DNA from 2 places in the Halopseudomonas litoralis genome. Region 2 is predicted to be linked to the other one. Evidence: predicted binding sites of a transcription regulator. Region 2 holds the regulator's gene; the other holds the start of a gene.
The links. Region 2 encodes sigma-54, which starts transcription at its own class of promoters, with help from an activator protein. Its sites were predicted from a motif close to ANTGGCATNNANNTTGCTNT; they were not measured.
Positions count from the first base shown of each region.

Region 1: nirB (nitrite reductase large subunit NirB) is a predicted target of sigma-54. The motif match lies at 4,246-4,265, and genes of this name have one in related genera.

Region 1 covers NZ_LT629748.1:622,197-628,862, reverse strand. Annotated here, with positions in the region: gene BLU11_RS03165 (bifunctional protein-serine/threonine kinase/phosphatase) at 1-396, opposite strand, end outside; gene BLU11_RS03160 (formate/nitrite transporter family protein) at 389-1,219, opposite strand; gene nirD (nitrite reductase small subunit NirD) at 1,242-1,646, opposite strand; gene nirB (nitrite reductase large subunit NirB) at 1,646-4,204, opposite strand; gene BLU11_RS03145 (mechanosensitive ion channel family protein) at 4,441-6,666, opposite strand, start outside.
Region 2 covers NZ_LT629748.1:276,938-283,603, reverse strand. Annotated here, with positions in the region: gene BLU11_RS01445 (ATP-binding cassette domain-containing protein) at 1-522, opposite strand, end outside; gene BLU11_RS01440 (KpsF/GutQ family sugar-phosphate isomerase) at 705-1,676, shown strand; gene BLU11_RS01435 (KdsC family phosphatase) at 1,673-2,203, shown strand; gene lptC (LPS export ABC transporter periplasmic protein LptC) at 2,200-2,772, shown strand; gene lptA (lipopolysaccharide transport periplasmic protein LptA) at 2,759-3,295, shown strand; gene lptB (LPS export ABC transporter ATP-binding protein) at 3,282-4,007, shown strand; gene BLU11_RS01415 (RNA polymerase factor sigma-54) at 4,102-5,604, shown strand; gene hpf (ribosome hibernation-promoting factor, HPF/YfiA family) at 5,718-6,026, shown strand; gene ptsN (PTS IIA-like nitrogen regulatory protein PtsN) at 6,043-6,498, shown strand; gene rapZ (RNase adapter RapZ) at 6,504-6,666, shown strand, end outside.

The DNA.
Region 1 (6,666 bases), 350 kb from region 2:
CAGATAGGCCGTGGCCGATTTGATGATCAGCGCACTGAAGGTACAGACATAGCCGCGCTCATTGTCGTAGCGGTGTTCGCTCTGGCGGGTCTGGGAATACAGCCAGGAACTGGTCGCGGCCAGCACCCGCTGGGCCGACTGGCGTACCGACCAGGCATCCGGGGTGGAGTAGTAGTCCACCAGAAAGCCGGTCACCGCAGTCTGGCTGGCAATATGGCTGACGCTACTGGAGCTGATGCCATCGGCCAGCGCCAGTGCGATCCCCTTCAAACCCACCTGCGGCTCCGCTGGGATGCAGGCGCCGTGAAAGTCCTGATTGACCGCCTTGCGCCCCCGATCAGAAGCCTGACCGAGGGCGATCTGCAGACCCTGCTGTGCCCGGGTCCGATCAAGCATCAACAGGCTGGCGCAGTTGAGTGCGCTTGGGTGCGGTCCGGATATGCGTGGTGTACAGGGTCAGGCCGGTGAAGGCCAGGCCACCGACCAGGTTACCCAGTGCAGTGGGGATCTCGTTCCAGATCATGTAATCCATCACCGAGAAGTCGCCGCCCATGATCATGCCGAAGGGGAACAGAAACATATTCACCACCGAATGCTCGAAGCCCATGTAGAAGAACAGCATCACCGGCATCCACATGGCGATGGCCTTGCCACTGACCGTGGTGGAAATCATCGCACCGACCACACCCAGCGAGACCATCCAGTTGCATAGCATGCCGCGCAGGAAGATGGTCGCCCAGCCGGCGGCACCGTATTCGGCGTAGCCCAGGGTACGACTCTCACCGATATGCGAGATCTTCGCGCCCACTTCACCGGCATCCACGGAGAAGCCATAGGTGAAGACAAAGGCCATCATCACCGCCACGGCCAGCGCCCCGGCAAAGTTGCCGAGAAACACCCAACCCCAGTGGCGCAGGATGCCCGCCGGGGTAACACCCGGGCGGCGATCCAGCAGCGCCAGCGGGGTCAGCATGAACACCCCCGTCAGCAGATCAAAGCCCATCAGGTACAACATGATAAAGCCGACCGGGAAAAAGGCCGCGCCCAGCAGCGGCGAGCCGGTCTGGATGGTCACGGTAATCGCAAACACCGCCGCCAGCGCCAGGATGGCACCCGCCATAAAGGCGCGGATCAGCGTGTCGCGGGTGGACATGAACAGCTTGGACTCGCCGGCATCGACCATCTTGGTGACGAATTCGGCAGGGACGAGATAGGACATGGTGGTATTCCTTTTGTAAGAGTCAGATGTTCATGGCGCTCTGATTGCCCGGCGAGAAAATCTCCACCCGGTCACCTTTGAGCCGCACCGGCCAGGCCTGCAACGCCAACTCCGGCTGCTCCAGACAGAGCCCATCCTCCAGGCGAAAATGCTGTTTGTAGAGCGGTGACGCCACCACGGCGACACCCTGGATATGCCCGATCATGCCCCGGCCGATGACGTTGGCCGCCGACTGCGGATCGCGGTTATGCAGGGCGTACACCCGCTCGCCACCCTCCGCCTCGGGCAAATGGAAGAGGGCAATCTGCGCGCCAGCGAACCAGGCGACCACGCCCGAGTTGGGCACAAGATCCTGCCGATGACACAGCGAATGCCAGTTGGCTGTCGGGTGTTTCGAGTCGATGGTAAGTGCATGTGCATGAGTCATCAGAGTGCCTCCTCGGTAACAGGGATCAGTTTCAGCTCATTGGCGCGCGCCGGACGGCGCTGGCCACGTTCCTTGACGAAATGGATATCCGGGTCGCCGCGCTGGTCGTTGACGAAGGTGCGGAAGCGCTTGAGTTTCTCCGGATCATTGAGCGTATTGGCCCACTCGCATTCATAGCGGTCCACCACCAACTGCATCTGTGCTTCCAGCTCGGTGGCCAGCCCGAGGCTGTCGTCAATGACCACCTGCTGCAGGTACTCAAGCCCACCCTCCAGGCTCTCGCGCCAGGTCGAGGTACGCTGCAGCCGGTCGGCGGTGCGGATGTAGAGCATCAGGAAGCGATCGATGTAGCGCACCAGGGTCTGGTCATCCAGATCGGTGGCGAAGAGTTCAGCGTGGCGCGGACGCATGCCGCCGTTGCCCGCCACGTAGAGGTTCCAGCCGCGATCGGTAGCGATCACACCAATATCCTTGCTCTGCGCCTCGGCACATTCGCGGGTGCAGCCGGACACGCCGAACTTGATCTTGTGCGGCGCGCGCAGGCCCTTGTAGCGGTGCTCCAGCATCAGCGCCATGGCCACGCTGTCCTGCACTCCATAACGGCACCAGGTGCTGCCGACGCAGGATTTGACCGTGCGCAGGGATTTGCCATAGGCATGCCCGGTCTCGAAACCGGCAGCAATCAGCTCGCCCCAGATATCCGGCAGGTCATGCAACTGGGCACCGAACAGATCGATACGCTGGCCGCCGGTGATCTTGGTATAGAGATCGTACTTACGCGCTACCTCGCCCAGCACGATCAACTTGTCCGGGGTGATTTCGCCGCCGGCAATGCGCGGCACCACCGAATAGGTGCCGTTCTTCTGCATATTGGCCATGAAGGTGTCGTTGGTTTCCTGCAACTGCACCAGCGCCGGGTCCATGATCGACTCGTTCCAGCAGGAAGCGAGGATCGAACCCACCGCCGGCTTGCAGATATCACACCCCAGATCGCCCTTGCCATGGCGGGCCAGCACCTGCTCGAAGCGCGTGATGCCCTCGACACGGATTATGCCGTAGAGCTCTTGGCGGGTATGGGCAAAATGCTCGCACAGGCTGCGATCCACCACCACACCGCGAGCGCTCAGCTCATGCTCGAACACCTGCTTCAACAACGCACTGCAACCACCGCAGCCGGTACCCGCCTTGGTCACAGCCTTCAATTCCCCCAGCTCGGTCACACCGGCATCGACCTGACAGCACACCGCGTCCTTGCTGACGTTATGGCAGGAGCAGATGGTGGCGGAGGCCGGCAGCGCATCAACGCCCAGCGCCGGACTATCTGCGGAATGCGGCAGGATCAGGCTGGCCGGGTCTTTCGGCAGCTTGATGCCGTTCTGCGCATACTGCAGCAAGGTATCGTAATAACTGTTATCGCCGATCAGCACCGCACCGAGCACGTACTGCCCGTCCGCAGAGACCACCAACCGGCGATAGGTGGCGCTGGCCTCGTCGATAAAACGGTAACTACGTGATCCTGGCGTTGCGCCTTGTGCATCGCCGATGGAGCCGACATCGACCCCGAGCAGCTTGAGCTTGGTCGACATGTCAGCGCCGGTGAACGGCTCGCTTGCCTGATCACTCAACTGAGCGGCGACCAATCGCGCCATCTGATAACCCGGCGCGACCAGTCCGAATACCTGACCATTCCAGCTCGCGCACTCCCCCACCGCATAAATGGCAGGGTCACTGGTGCGACAGTGATTGTCCACCACTACCCCGCCCCGCTCGGCCATATCCAGACCTGCGCTGCGTGCCAGCGCATCCTGCGGCCGAATACCAGCGGAAAACACCACCAGATCGGTTTCCAGATACTCACCGTCAGCGAAGTTCATCCGCCAGCGATACTCTTCGCCCCCAGTGACCTCGCTGGTGGCACGGGATAGATGCACCGTCACGCCCAGCGTCTCAATCCTGGCCCGCAGCGCAGCGCCCCCTTCGCCATCCAACTGCACCGGCATCAGCCGTGGTGCAAACTCCACCACATGCGCCTCCAGCCCCAGAGAGCGCAAGGCATTGGCCGCCTCCAGCCCGAGCAAACCTCCGCCGACCACCACACCCCGCCGTGCGCCATCGGCGGCCGTGCGAATGGCATCCAGATCATCCAGGGTGCGATAGACCAGTCGGGAAGTACCCTCGGCACCCGCAATCGGCGGCACAAAGGGAAAGGAGCCGGTAGCGAGTATCAGTTGATCGTAGCTGGTGCGGCCGCAGGCGGTGACTACTTGTTTATTGTCGCGATCAATCTGCAGAACAGGCGAGCCGAGATGCAGATGTACACCCGGTTGTTGATACAAAGTCGGCTGCCCCAAGGCCAGCGAGTCGGCATCACGCCCGCCGAAGTACTCGGACAAGTGCACCCGGTCGTAGGCCCGCTGACGCTCTTCACCGAATATATGGATTTCATAACGAGACAATGCATCCAGCGCGATCAGTTGCTCGACGCAGTGATGGCCCACCATGCCGTTGCCGCTGATGACCAGCATTTCCCGCCGGTTTGAAGTGACATCCCCGCCCATAAGTTTTCCCCTCTTCGCTGCAACTTACCTTTGCAAGACCCAGAGCAAGTGGCGTGCCAGTCAGCGAAAACGCATACAAATACGCCTCACATACCGCGTGGCGTAGGGGCTGGGGGATTTATTGAGGGAGGGGAAACCGTATAGGAGGATCTCGAATAGACCGGAGAAATTGGGCCCTGCCTGAACCATGTCAGCGCAATACAGCGCTTGCAGGGCCTGCTTTGGTGCACGGAGTATCAGCCTTCGTCTGACGAATTGGCCGCGGAAGAAGATGGCATCAGCGGGCGCTCACGGGGGTCGGCGATATCGATACCCAACTGGCGGAAGCGCTCGAGCACACGTCGGTTGATCTCCCGCTGAACGCCCCAGCGGCCCTTGTCGGTACAGCGCATCTGGCCGGCCAATGTGACCATGGAACCATCCACGGCATCCACACCCCAGATTTCCATATCCGCCAGAATCTGTGGAGAGAAAACCGGATCGTTACGCAGTGCTGCGCCAATGGCCTTGAGCTCGCTGATGGCCTGGTTGATATCGGTATCATAGCTGACACTGATGCGCACGGCAGCATTGCCGATGCCACGATTGGCGTTGTTCACAGTGGTCACCGAGCTGAACGGAACGATATGCAGCGAGCCGTTACCCGCGCGCAGTCGCACGGTGCGGATCGACAGGTTCTCTACTGTGCCCTCCACGCCCGCTACCGTCACCGAATCGCCAACCTGCATGGCGTTCTCCATCAGCAGGAACATCCCGGTAATGAAATCCTGCACCAGCTTCTGCGAGCCGAAACCAATGGCTACACCGATGATGCTCGCACCGGCGATCAAGGGTGTGGTATTGACGCCGATCTGGTTCAGCGTCGTCAGGCCGACGATCAGCGCGATCAGTATAAGCAGGCCGGCACGGAGCATGGGCAGGAGCGTATTAAGTCGCGCAGCACGTAATAGATCACCCTGCTCGCGCCAGCGAGTAATGCGCTTCTGAATGGAAGAGTTGGTCGCTTGCCAGATCACCAGGGCAATTGCCACGGCAATGAAAATGGTGACAAAGGCGGAGGCCAGGCTGCTGCCAATGGTGCCGGGGGCGAACCATTGCAGCGCATTCAATCCCCAGGCCTGCAGCAGAGCCACCAGGGTCGCTGCGGTGATCACCAGCGAGACCAGCCAGCGCAGCAGCGGATAATACTGTTCGGCCAGTTGGCTACGCAGCGTGTTGTCGTCTGGGCTCGGCTCATCCGGCACGTCCTCACTGATACCAGCCAGGCGGCCCAACGCACCGAGAACCAGTACCGCAGCCAGACGGCCCAGCACAATGATGGCTGCGGACATGCCAATGAATTCGAGCAGTTTGGTAAAGCCATCTTCGATGCGCAACGCCCAGACGACCCAACCGCCCATGATCAGCACCGCCATCAACAGCGGCCAGATACCGGCCAGCCAGCGCCGCAACGTATATATCGCACCGTCCCGCTCAGGTGCACCGGCAATCCACACTGCCACGGACTCACGGAAGCGGAACACAAGGAAGATCAGTGTCAGATGGACCAGCAGGGAGGTCGTTTTGACAATCACCAACTGGGCTTCAGGGCCGGTACCGAGGATGCCGAGCGCATTACCTATGGCAACGCCAAAGGTGGCGAGAATGACTAGCCGCCGCGTCCAGCGATGGATCTGCTCAGCGGCAAAATCACCGAGTTGGATGATACGCAGACAGGGGTCGGCAGGTGCCAGTAACAGGCGCACGACGGCCATGACGACACGGGTGATCACATAGGCATAGATAAATTCACGGGTAACCAGGTGGGTACGCGCATCCAGTCCGGGCAGGAGCTCCAGAACCAGCGCCGCGATGCCGAAAAACAACCCCAATGGCAAAAGATCCAGCACAAAGCCAGCCAGCGCAAAGGGCAATCGGCGCAACGCCTTGAGTTCAGATTCAACAGGTGGTGCGGCAGTCAACATTGAAGCGGCTGGAACGGGCCGCTCGGCAGGCTCCAGCGTGGAATCTGCGCCGGAATCATGGGCACCGACCCGCACCGCTTCCACATATTCCACACCATCGCGCTGGGCCTGGACCAGCGCGGTATTGCTGTCGAGCGGGCGCAATGCGGCGAGAACAACGGGGTCGGTGATGTCCGGAATGAGCGGGACAGGGGCCGGTACAGGCACCCGCAACTCTGCCTGGTTGGCGCTGGCCAGCAGGCTGCGCACCGATCTGCGCAACACCCGGCGCAGCAACCATTCCAGACACAAGCCGACACCAAAGACGATGCCCAGATCGATCAGCGTCTGCAACGCCAACATATGGCCCACCTCATTCAGGAAGGTGGTCTGGAACCAATGAGGTAAGTCCCCCAGCGCCTGGGCAATCCGCTTCAGTTGTGCGCGCAAACCATCAGCCCAACCGCCGATCTGGGCCAACGTGCGGGCAACCAGACCATCGGCTTCCAGCGGCACAAT
Region 2 (6,666 bases):
GCCGACGAAGGGTTCGTCATACATCATCAGCTCGGGGTCCAGCGCAATGGCACGCGCCAGCGCAACGCGGCGCTTCATGCCACCGGAAAGCTCATCGGGCATCAATGTATTGGCGCCACGCAGTCCAACCGCCTGCAGCTTCAGCAGGACGATATCGCGAACCATGTCTTCCGGCAGGCTGGTGTGTACGCGTAGCGGGAAAGCGACGTTCTCAAATACGTTGAGATCGGTGAACAAGGCACCACTCTGAAATAGCATGCCCATGTGCTGCCGCGCGGCGAACAGCTCTTCACGCCCCAGCTGGGGGATATTCTGACCATTGACCAGAATCGCGCCGCTGTCAGGACGCAATTGCGCGCCGATCAGACGCAGCAGCGTGGTTTTACCGCAGCCGGAAGGCCCCATGATGCCGGTTATCTTGCCGCGGGGAATCCGTATGTCTACATTATTGAAGATGGTCCGTTCCCCACGGGTGAACGTAACCTGCTGCAGATCGACGATGAAATCCGATGACTCGGGCATAGTTATAAGCGGCCTTACCTGTTAACCGGCGCAATGACGGAAAAATGAACGGAGTAATATACCAGTTCCACTGATGCAGCCCAAGCTGTGACGTTTTTCATTTATTCATAGAAACAGCACGGATGAGCTAACCGCCACAAAACGTTATACTCAGCGCTGACCGAAAATAGAAATCAGAGCCCATGCCAGAATTCGATTACACCGCATCAGCGCAGCGCACCATCAATATGGAACGAGACGCCGTCGACAGCCTGCTCACTCGGCTCGAAGGCCACTTCGACACTGCCTGCGCCACTCTCATCCAGTGCCCCGGACGTATCGTCGTTACCGGCATGGGTAAATCCGGGCATGTTGGCAGAAAGATCGCCGCCACCCTCGCCAGCACCGGTTCCCCGGCGTTCTTTGTGCACCCCGGCGAAGCCAGCCACGGCGACATGGGCATGATTACCGCCCAGGACGTGGTGATTGCCCTGTCCAACTCGGGCAACACGGCCGAAGTGGTCACCCTGCTGCCGCTGATAAAACGGCTCGGCATTCCGCTGATCAGCCTCACCGGCAATCCGGATTCCACCCTGGCCAAGGCCGCCGTCGCCAATCTGAACACCGGCGTCGAACAGGAAGCCTGCCCGCTGAATCTGGCGCCAACCTCCAGCACCACCACCGCGCTGGTGATGGGCGACGCCCTGGCTATTGCCCTGCTGGAAGCGCGTGGCTTCAGCGCCGAAGATTTTGCCTTTTCCCATCCGGGCGGCAGTCTCGGTCGTCGCCTGCTGCTGCTGGTGGATGACATCATGCACAGCGGCGCACGGATGCCGCTGGTATCACCGGAAACCCCCTTGCGTGATGCCCTGCTGGAAATGACCCGCAAAGGGCTCGGCCTCACCGGGATCACCGACAGTCAGGGGCAGCTGGCCGGCATCTTCACCGATGGCGACTTGCGTCGCACGCTGGATCAGGATGTCGACATTCGCAATGCCCGCATCGAACAGGTCATGACCCCGCGCTGCAAGACAGCGCGTCAGGGCATTCTCGCCGCCGAAGCATTGAAGATCATGGAAGACGGCAAGATCAGCGGTCTGTTCGTGGTGGATGAAAACGGCAAGCCGGTCGGCGCGCTGAACATGCATGACTTGCTGCGCGCGGGGGTGGTATGAGTATCGAACCGACCCTGCTTGAGCGGGCTCGCAATATCCGCCTGGCAATCTTTGATGTGGATGGCGTGCTGACTGATGGTCGCCTGTACTTCATGCCCGACGGTACCGAATTCAAATCCTTCAATACCCTGGATGGCCATGGCATCAAGTTGCTGATTGCCTCCGGCGTGCAGACGGCGATCATCAGCGGTCGTAAATCGCCGCTGGTTGAGCGCCGGGCAGCCAACCTTGGCATCCAGCATCTGATCCAGGGACGCGAGGATAAACTCACCGCCCTGTCCGAGCTGCGCCTACAGGTGCCGGTGGATATGCAGCAGATCGCCTTCCTCGGCGATGATCTGCCGGATCTGCCCGTCATGCGCCGCGTCGGTCTCGGCATGGCCGTGGCCACCGCCGACACCTTTGTCCGCGAACATGCCCATGGCGTAACGACCAATGCCGGCGGCGCTGGCGCAGCGCGGGAGTTCTGCGAACTGATCATGCGCGCCCAGGGTACGCTCGACAACGCCCAGGCAGAGTACCTGTGAAGCTTCCGCGCTACCTGTCCACCGGCGGTGTGGGGCTGCTCGCCGTGGCGCTGGCGCTCGCGGTCGGCTATTGGAATATTCGTCCAGCCAGCTTTACTCCCCAGATGGTGCAGGCCCCGTTGCAGCCTGACTTCTTCATGGATAACGCTAAAATTCGCCAGTTGAATGCGCAGGGTCAGCCTGTCTACGATCTCCACAGCGTGCGCGCGGCCCATCAGGTCGGCAAGGACGTCACTGAACTGGACGACCCCAAGCTGCTCTATTACCGCGAAGACGATCAGCAACCCTGGGACGTACAATCCCGCTACGGTGAAGTGAGCGCAGGTGGCGATCAGGTGGTTTTGAGTCAGAATGTAGTGATCGAGCAGCAGTTGGCCGGGCGATCGGCACGACGCCTGTCGACACCGGAACTGACCATCTTTCCCGACCGCCATCTTGCCGAGACGGACCGCAGCGTCAGAATCGAAGCGCTCAACGGCGTGACCACAGCTACCGGCATGGAAGCGAATTTCAACGATGGCAGCATCAAGCTGCTGTCCAATGTAAGAGGCGAACATGACGCTCTTTAGAACTCTATGCCTTGCCCTGCTGGCGAGTGCTGCCACGCCGGTTCTGGCACTGCCGGACGACGCCAATCAGCCGATCCGCATCCAGGCCAATGCCGCCACGCTGGATGACCGCCGTAATACTGCCGTATACACCGGCAATGTCATCATTACCCAGGGCAGCATGCGCCTGACCGGCAACCGTGTAACCCTGACCGCCGATGCCAACGGCGAAGTGAGCAAGCTTGTTTCCGTGGGTTCTCCCGCCACCTATAGGCAGACGCCCGAAGCAGATGGCAACCCGGTGGACTCGCGGGCCCAGACTATTGAATATCATGCAGCTGCCGACCGCGTGGTGCTGATCAAGGACGCTTTCCTCGAGCAGGCGGGCAATACCTTCCAGGGCCAGCGCATCAGTTACGACATCCAGCGTCAGGTAGTGGACGCCGGTAGGTCTGACGCACAGGACAGCGACTCTGCAGAACGCATCGAAATCATCATCCAGCCACGCAAACGCACTGAGCCGGCCACCAATGACGAAACTTGAAGCCCGCCACCTGGCCAAGGCCTATAAATCACGCCGGGTCGTGGAGGACGTATCGCTGTCGATCAACAGCGGTGAGATCGTCGGCTTGCTGGGTCCCAACGGCGCGGGCAAGACCACCTGTTTCTACATGATCGTCGGGCTGGTCAAGGCTGACCAGGGCAACATCCTGATCAACGACCAGGATGTCACCCGCCTGCCCATGCATGGCCGGGCGCGCCAGGGTCTCGGTTATCTGCCCCAGGAAGCCTCGATCTTCCGCAAACTCAGCGTAGCCGACAACATCATGGCGATCCTGGAGACACGCAAGGAACTGAACCGCAAGGGTCGCGAAGGCAAACTCGACTCGCTGCTGCGTGAGTTTCATATTCATCACCTGCGCGACAGCCTCGGTATGAGCCTGTCCGGCGGCGAACGCCGGCGTGCAGAGATTGCCCGTGCATTGGCCACCGATCCGCAGTTCATTCTGCTGGATGAACCCTTCGCCGGGGTCGACCCGATCTCGGTGAATGACATCAAGCAGATCATCCAGCACCTCAAGGATAAAGGCATCGGCGTGCTGATAACCGACCATAACGTACGCGAGACGCTGGATATCTGTGACAAGGCGTACATCGTCAATGACGGGCACATCATTGCCGAAGGCGGCGCCGAGGAAGTCCTTGCCAACCAATTGGTGCGGGACGTATATCTGGGCCACGCCTTCCGTTTGTAAAAGCCCGACGGATTCAGGCATGCTAGGGCGAATAGCCATGATTTTGTTTTAACCATCAATGGCTTGAAACAGGCACAAGGTAAACCGCAACACTATGAAACCAACGCTCGTCCTCAAGATGGGGCAGCAGCTGACCATGACTCCGCAGCTGCAGCAGGCCATCCGACTGCTTCAGTTGTCCAGTCTTGATCTCCAGCAGGAGGTGCAGGAAGCATTGGAAGCCAACCCCATGCTGGAGATGGCCGACGACAGCGATGATGATTTCAGTTCCAGCTCTGCTGACACTGCCGGCAATGACGATGATGCGCCCGCCACTGCTCTGCCCGAACCTGTCGCCCTTGATGCAATAGACCAGCACAGCCACAGTGAAGAAGAAGGCAACTGGAACGAGCAGATCCCCAACGATCTGCCGGTCGACACCCAATGGGAAGACATCTACCAGACCTCCGCCAGCTCCCTGCCCAGCCAGGATGACGATGACTGGGATTACACATCACGCACCGGTACCGGCGAAACCCTGCAGAGCCATCTCGAATGGCAGCTCAATCTGCTGCCGCTGTCGGACACCGACCACCAGATAGCCATTGCGCTGATCGACGGGATCAGCGCCGATGGCTATCTGGAAGAATCCCTGGACGACATCCTTGCCTCGCTCGATCCGTCTCTCGAGGTTGAGCTTGATGAGATCGAGATGGTGCTGCATCGGATTCAGCAATTCGAACCGACCGGCGTCGGCGCACGCAACCTGAGCGAATGCCTGCATCTGCAACTGCAACAATTGCCCGATTCCACGCCCATGCTGGAGCAGGCCAAACGCATAGTTCGCGACCACCTCGAACTGCTCGGCAGCCGTGACTTCACCCAACTGATGCGTCGTTCGCGACTGAAGGAAGATCAGCTGCGCGAGGTTGTGGCGCTGATCCAGACGCTGAACCCCCGCCCGGGCGGCGAGATCGCCTCTGGCGAGGCGGAATATGTGATACCTGACGTCATCGTGCGGCGCGACCAGAATCGCTGGATCGTCGAGCTGAATCAGGAAGCCGCACCCAAGGTGCGGGTCAACAGTCAGTACGCGTCCATGGTCAAACGGGCGGACAGCAGCAGCGACAATACCTACCTGCGTAATCACCTGCAGGAGGCGCGCTGGTTCATCAAGAGTCTGCAGAGCCGCAACGAGACACTGATGAAGGTTGCCAGCCAGATTGTCGAGCACCAGCGCGGCTTTCTGGAGCATGGCGAAGAAGCCATGAAGCCACTGGTGCTGAATGTCATCGCCGAGGCCGTGGGCATGCATGAGTCGACCATCTCCCGGGTGACCACGCAGAAGTACATGCATACCCCGCGCGGCATCTTCGAGCTCAAATATTTCTTCTCCAGCCATGTCAGTACCGCCGAAGGCGGTGAATTCTCTTCCACCGCTATCCGCGCACTGATCAGAAAGCTGGTGGCGGCGGAAAATCCGAAGAAACCATTGAGTGACAGCAAGATCGCTGGTCTACTGGAAGAACAAGGCATCCATGTGGCACGCCGGACCATCGCCAAGTATCGCGAGTCGCTTAATATCGCGCCATCCAGCGAACGGAAACGACTGGTTTAGGCCTGCACACAGGCAGATTCGACTAGAGTCAAGGAATACGAAAACGAGAAGTGGCACCATTGGGGTAACCAGAAACGGGACCCCGGTTCATAAAGCCAATCAGGAGAAGTATTATGCAAATGAACATCACTGGTCTTCAACTGGATATCACCGATGCTCTGCGTGATTACGTAACCGAAAAGCTGGCCCGCCTCGAAAGGCATTTTGACAAGATCATCAGCGTGCAGATCACTCTGGAGGTGGACAAGCTCCAGCAGAAGGCCGAAGGTACCCTGCACATTGCCGGCAACGATCTGGTTGCCGAAGCGGAACATACCGACATGTATGCCGCCATTGACCTGCTGGCCGACCGCCTGGATCGCCAGCTGATCAAACACAAGGAAAAACATATTGGCCGCCAACAGGGCGTCAATGCCCGGTAGGACTTGAAAGCGAACCATGCAAATAGAACACATACTCACCCCCCAGCTCACCTTCGCTGGTGTGCCGGGGGGCTCAAAAAAACGTGTGCTGGAACTGATCGGCAAGATGATCGCCCAGCACACCGCTCTGGATTCTGATGCCATTTACGAAAGTCTGATCGCCCGGGAAAAACTCGGCTCGACCGGCTTCGGTAATGGTATTGCCATCCCCCATTGCCGTCTGGAGCAATGTACGGAAGCCATTGGCGCGCTGTTGCAGCTCAACAGCAAGATCGACTTCGACTCCCTGGATGGCGAACCCGTTGACCTGATTTTCGTACTGCTGGTGCCGCATGAGGCTACCGAGCAGCATTTGCAGATACTCAAGATGCTGGCCGAAAAACTTGACCAGGAGCACCTGCGCGAGGCCTTGCGACAGGCCCCGGATGCAGAAAGCCTGTATCGGGTCATGGCTGGCCACGGCGGAGACTGAAATCAATGCGTTTGGTTGTAGTCAGCGGACGTTCCGGATCCGGCAAAAGTACCGCTCTGCATCTTCTGGAAGACAGTGGCTTCTACTGCATCGACAACTTGCCGGCAGGCCTGCTGCCGGAGTTGGCCCGGCAGGCCAACAATACCGATCTGAGCCTGCCTAAAGTCG